DNA from 2 places in the Priestia sp. 10L35 genome. Region 1 is predicted to be linked to the other one. Evidence: riboswitches for the same ligand, from Rfam matches in the RefSeq annotation. Region 1 holds a riboswitch; the other holds the start of a gene.

Evidence for each region. A riboswitch is a leader RNA that binds a small molecule or an ion and turns the genes downstream of it on or off. The one in region 1 is predicted to bind cyclic di-GMP.
Region 2: another riboswitch for cyclic di-GMP. It lies ahead of AC1DEF_RS17940 (anti-repressor SinI family protein); the one in region 1 lies ahead of AC1DEF_RS25805 (anti-repressor SinI family protein).

Annotation. Positions count from the first base shown of each region.
Region 1 covers NZ_JBFTKA010000012.1:25,623-28,777, forward strand. The annotation lists gene AC1DEF_RS25795 (DUF1697 domain-containing protein) at 1-57, opposite strand, end outside; gene AC1DEF_RS25800 (DinB family protein) at 98-616, opposite strand; cyclic di-GMP riboswitch class I at 1,139-1,223, shown strand; gene AC1DEF_RS25805 (anti-repressor SinI family protein) at 1,204-1,374, shown strand; gene AC1DEF_RS25810 (anti-repressor SinI family protein) at 1,403-1,546, opposite strand; partial or broken gene AC1DEF_RS25815 (recombinase family protein) at 1,713-2,223, opposite strand; gene AC1DEF_RS25820 (STAS domain-containing protein) at 2,486-3,155, shown strand, end outside.
Region 2 covers NZ_JBFTKA010000004.1:468,606-471,760, forward strand. The annotation lists gene AC1DEF_RS17930 (acyltransferase family protein) at 1-499, opposite strand, end outside; gene AC1DEF_RS17935 (helix-turn-helix domain-containing protein) at 821-1,156, shown strand; cyclic di-GMP riboswitch class I at 1,269-1,355, shown strand; gene AC1DEF_RS17940 (anti-repressor SinI family protein) at 1,376-1,498, shown strand; gene AC1DEF_RS17945 (histidinol-phosphatase HisJ family protein) at 1,576-2,367, opposite strand; gene AC1DEF_RS17950 (HPP family protein) at 2,671-3,155, shown strand, end outside.

The sequences.
Region 1 (3,155 bases):
TATTAATTTGTGTCCACCTACGTTAATGCCTCGTAATAAAGCAATATAAATAGTTATTTTTGGCACCTCTTTTGTTTTATTTCATTACTTTAACATCTTAATCGTTTCGTAATTCTCTAAGTAATTGGAAAATTTGACCTCTATGATGAGATTCATGTTCAATCAAATGGTAAACAACCCACTCAGGTGTAACGTCGTAATGTTCAAGTACTCTTGGTTTACGCCAATCTGTTAAATCCATTGAACGAAAGTGATAAAGAAATACTTCTCGCACCTTATTAAGACGGTAAAAATGTTCCTCTAAACTTTGTCCTTTAATGTGGGTTAAAGAGCCATCTTCAGAACTATTTTCTAATGGAAACAACGACCGTATTTCGGAATCCCATTCAGTAACAAGAACCTCATTATATAACCAATCTGCCTCGATAAATGCAATGTGATATAATAGTGAGCTAATCGTTTGTCTTTCATCAATTTTTGTATCAAGCATACATTGGCTGATGCCATTTAATTGTGTTAGAAGAGTACGGCGAACATCTTCTAAACACCATAGCCATCGGCCAATTTCTTCTTTATATGCTGGTAATGAAAATACCAGTAAAGCTCTTTTTCCCAATGAGATCACTCTCCTCTTAAGTAAAGTACTTACATTCTATAAAAAAGAGATGTTTCCTTCTTTCAAATAAGATTCTTTCACCTGTTCCCCATTCTATGCAACCAAAAATAAAAACTATGTATTTCATACGCAACAAAAACGACCAGTTTTGTTACTGATAACTCAAAAGTACAATGAATCTCTAAAACCCTAATATCAGTGTAACAAAAATATGGAACATTATTATTTGTAACATTATGTTTATTTCGGTGCTTTTGTTATATTGATTCATTGAGGATACACTACATCATCTATTATTAAGGCTGTCCAATGTAGATGGTCCAAAAAGGTACACCTTTTTAGACGGATTAAAAATACTAGGCCTTATTGTACGCTTGTTTTACGTCTCTTCCCAGCTGATAACTCTCAGCATTATTTTTGGAGTTAGAAATAGTTGTTTAATTCAGAAAATAATTATAGGAATACTTATTTTGACATACTTCAACATCCATTATGTAGTAATATTTTATATAAATATACACATTCAGATAAAGGCAAACTAGTTGAAAAGCTAGGACGCAAAGCTACAGGTCTAAAGTCAATTGACTATGACAGCTGAGCCTCCTGAAAATCTGGAGGAATTTATGTTTATGGACAGTAAAAAAGAAGTAATAACGTCACATTTAGACCAAGAATGGATTAGACTTATCCAAGAGGCTAAGGAAGTAGGGTTATCGGTTAAAGAAGTAAAAGCATTCTTAGATAATAAACAAACCTAGTGATAATAAAAAACATTAGATAGGCACGCTATCTAATGTTTTTTGTTATCGTGTTATCTTGAGATTTTGCTTCTAGAAACTGTTTAAATTCTTCTTTACTCACATTTGAATTCATTGCATCTTTAACTAGCTTCATCCACTCTTCTGGCAGAACTGCTATAGACTTTTTCATAATAGTACCTCCTTACATAAATACTTTTTATCATTTACCGTTTGTTTTAAGCTTAAAACCCTATTTTATAGTGACCATCCACTATATTACAACTAAATAGTTAATTCTCTTTACTTTAATCGACTATAGGTAGCTGTTTATGTAGTGTAAAATAAAATTCTTTCTATTATTCTCCCGGAGTCACCGCATTTTTGATATTCTGGTATTCTCTCCACCGACGATAAAAAGTAGCTTCACTTATATTTGTGATTTTACAGATTTCCTTTACAGGCTTATTAGTGGTTTCATGTAGTTCGATGGCATGTCGTAATTCATCATGCTTTAACGTGAATTTTTGCTTCTCTCCTTTATATATACCTTTTCTTTTTGTAATCGCAATTCCAGCTTGCTTCTTTTCTTTAATCATCGTTCGATCAAGTTCACTAAATGCAGACATAACGGTTAAGATAAACTTCCCTGAAGGTGTTCGTGTTTCTTCCTAGACGATCCATTCGTGTCACGATCAATGTGTCATCTTTTACTAGTTGATGAAGCAATTGTGTTAATTCTTCTTTTTGATGCTGGATACCAGATACTTTTTCTTGCACAATACGATCGACTTTTTCCTCTCTCAATTGTTCAATCTGCGAATCTAAATTTTGATCAAAGGCTGAAATACGCGCATACCCAAAAATCATAAAAAACCTCCTCAAAATTATTAATCAAAAGACAAGTGTATATGATAGTTGAATTATATAGAAAAATCAAAACTCTATTTAACTATCGTTTGGGTATACCCTATTGACTTATTATTCTTTTCTATTTATCTTTTTCATCCTTATAAATTTTTATTTACAGAAAATTATTGACGGTCCCTAAGTATTTTGACATGTGGTGATATAATTAATATAAAAAATTAATTAATAGCCTCAACAGGCTTTTCGGAGGAAAAGAGGAAAAATGAAAGATGAAATAAAGTTTTTAGGAGATAAAATCTTAGAATATAGATTTGAAATCGCTAATGAAGTACATGAAAGTAGAATGATTGGTATTACAGAAGAAGAAAAAAAACAATTGGCTGCTTTTGAAGTGGAACTTATTAATATCCGAGCTCACTTTATAAGTCTATTTGGTGAAGTTCTTAGGGATCATCTAGGTGAAAAAACAGCCCTCCAAAAATTTACACAATGGGGAAAAGAAAAAGGAGAAATGTTTTGCAATTTGAAGGTGCCATTGGATGAAGCGTTAAAAGATACAAGATATTATCGAACTTTCTTATGGAAGAAATTGAAGGAAGTAATAAAGGAAAACAATCTATCAATAGATACGGTATTTGAAGTAGGTGAAATTATTGATCCTCTTTTAGATCATGCTGCTTATTCCTTTAGTTTAAGTTATGTGCATTTCTATCAATTAACCCTTGAACGTGCGCAAAGTGCATTTCTTGAATTATCGGTGCCTGTTGTACCTTTAGCCAAAGAAATCGCTGTTTTACCTCTCATTGGAAATATAGATACGGAAAGAGCCAATTATCTAATGGAAGAAACGTTGAAATCAGTAAACAGACTACAACTTCAACGTTTAATATTAGATTTATCAGGTGTTTATATTATAGATACTATGGTAGCAG
Region 2 (3,155 bases), on a different contig from region 1:
TCATTTCATGAACAAGTGACCAAATCACATTGTTGTAGGCATCAGTATTGTATGTCCCGATTAAAAAGAAATGTTCAATTAGTAATCTTGGCGATTCTCTCATGTTCCAAGAATTGTTAAACCATAGACTTAATTCATTGATCCCTCCTTGAGCGAAAAGTAATTTACACCCAATCGCAAGACAAACGGAAAACAAATATGGAAGATAGATCCGGCACACTCGCCTAATTACATATTCTCCGTAACGAAAAGAACTGCTTTCATAAAACGGAAGAGCTAATACAAAACCGCTTAAAACAAAAAACAAAACAACCGACTCGTTGCCGCTGCTAAAAAATAACCGTAGCGGACTTTCTTTTAACACGTACATCAGGAAAGAAGAATGAATTTGATAGCTGTATTCACTGAAACTTGGGAAAATCATGAGGTAATGATTAATAACAACAAATAAAGCGGCCAATCCCCTTACAGAGTCAAGTTCTACGTAACGCTGTTTCATACAATCCCCTGTCTAAAATGTAGTAGCACAACGCGATTATTCTTTTAGATCACGTAATTCGGCTCGTTCATTCTCTTTCTGTACACTCGGCAAAACGTTCATTATAATGAATTAAAAAAATGATAAATCGACAAATATTCTTAATAAAGAACAATTTGTAAGTGAAGTATAGCATGATATACCCGCATCAAGAATAGGTATTTTAACCTATTTATTCTTTATAAAGAACAAAATATTATTAGTTTTATATTTTTATGTACACAAGATGCACAAATATGCGTTATAATGAACAAAAACCTATAAGAAGAGGATGAACTGAATGTGATAGGGGAAAAGATTAAGAATTTGCGACTAAAAAAAGGCTATTCTATTACACGCTTGGCTGAAGAAGCCAATATTTCAAAATCGTATTTGTCTCATTTAGAAAAAGGGTTAAATAATAATCCTTCTCTTCAAATGCTTGATAAAATCGCGTCTTCTCTTCACACAACGATCGATGAATTAATTGAGGGAGATATCAGCTGTCCAGCTCTAACTTCAAAGCCAGCCCTCAATCTAGAGTGGCTTCAATTAATTGAACGAGCCGTTCAAGACGGCATGACCAAAGAAGAATTTATTGAATTTCAGTATTATTTAAAGTTCCGAAAAACAAACTGATACATCCATTTACTAACGTTTAATTTTTTTTGTGATAATCGACCTATTTCGACATCTTTTACAAATATTATTTTGTAAAATAACTGTATACTAAGAATACTATTACAAATTATCCAGATAAGGGCAAAACTATTGAAAGATAGTGACGCAAAGCTTCAGGTCTAAGGCCATTTTTGGCTACGACAGCTGGGTTCCCTGGCAAAGGGTGGATGAATCGTAATGAAAAAAGAAAATGTACTGTCAATCGATCAAGAGTGGGTAAGTCTTATGGAAGCAGCTCGCACGCTGGGGCTGACTATCGAAGAAGTCCGGAGATTTTTATCGGATCTTAAGCGGAACTAAATTAAAAAAGCACGCTCTAATTAGAGCGTGCTTTTTACAGTTATTATTATTCTAGAAGAAAGTGAAACCCACTCCTATTAAATACGAATTCCTTTTGGCTGACGCTCATCAAATGTATAAATCTCCGTAAATCCGCACTGTTTCGCCATTTCAACCGCTTCTTTCATATGCGCTCCTACCGTTTCAGCAAAGTGTGAATCAGAGCCAATTGTTAAGATTTCTCCGCCTAAATCGCGGTACAGCCCAACAACTTCAAGTGCCGGCAATGCTTCACCCAGCTTCCCTCTTATACCTGAAGTGTTAATTTCAATTCCGATATTACGATCAATTGCTTTTTTCAAAATATCTGCAAGAATATTTTTGAATTGATGAAAGTCGTAAATGCCGTACTGTTCAAACGCATAGCGCTTCATTAAATCTAAATGAGCCAATACATCAATGTCGGCGTCACTTACTAGCTTATACATTTCGTTAAAATAAGCGCGGTAAATCGCTTCTTTATCGTTCAGCTCCAAATGTTTACGAAGCTTGATGTTATTAATGTTATGCACCGAACCTAAAATAAAATCAAAGTTCTCTTGCTTCATCGTTTCTTGATACTTCTCTTTTAAATAGTGGGGCTCACAAATTTCAATTCCTTTTTTAATCACTAGCTGACCTTGAAACTGATCTCTGCATTCCGCTAGTTCTCGTTCATATTTATCAAAATCCATATGACCGTATGTTGGCGCTAATGGATTTAATGAAAAGTGCTCGGTAAAACAAATTTCGTTTATGCCGTTTTTCACAGCTTGTTCGCACACTTCTTTCATGACTGCCTGTGAGTCAAATGAATTGTTTGTGTGATGATGGTAGTCTACTAGATACATAATTAGTCACCTCTAAGTCTATTATACATTTCTCCTGCTCTTACTGCACATAGAGACCCTTTTCCCCCTTATCCCGCCTTTTTTTGTTCATAAAAAGTATTTCCAATAAAAAAAGACATTTTTCCTCTTCCAGTAATCCTCCTTTTCTTATAAACTAACTTAATATAGCAGAGGTTCTGACATACAACTTGACAAACAACTTTTACTTACAAAGGAGAAAGGAAAGAAGAAATGCAGATTGAAAAAAGTTTTGCTCAAACAAAAAGCCCCTTTCTGTCTTACTTAAGCTCTTATACGAAAAAGATGAAAGGAGAACTAAAAGAAGAACCGAAAATCAATTATAGAGACGCGGTCGTTTCTTCTATTGGAGGCTTAATTGCGATTATCATCAGCAGCGCGATTGCACTAGCTCTTGGTTATCCAATGGCTCTTGCTCCGATTGGCGCAAGCTGCGTACTTGTCTTCGGGGCACACAAAGGTCCTTTATCACAGCCGCGCCACGTGCTTGGAGGGCATTTGCTCGCAACGGTTTCCGCACTTATTATTTGGAGCTTATTTCATCGAAGTCTAATCACCATAGCGATTGTACTTGCTTTTGTTCTTATTTTAATGATTCTTACCAAAACCGTTCATCCTCCCGCTGCAGCTAGTGCGATTGTTGCAATTAATACTCAAGCAGGCTGGGGATATTTAGGTATTATTATGATTTGTGCATGTGTGGTTGTATTGATTTCTACCGTGTATAACAATTTATTTCAAGATCGGCAGTATCCCAGGTATTGGGTTTG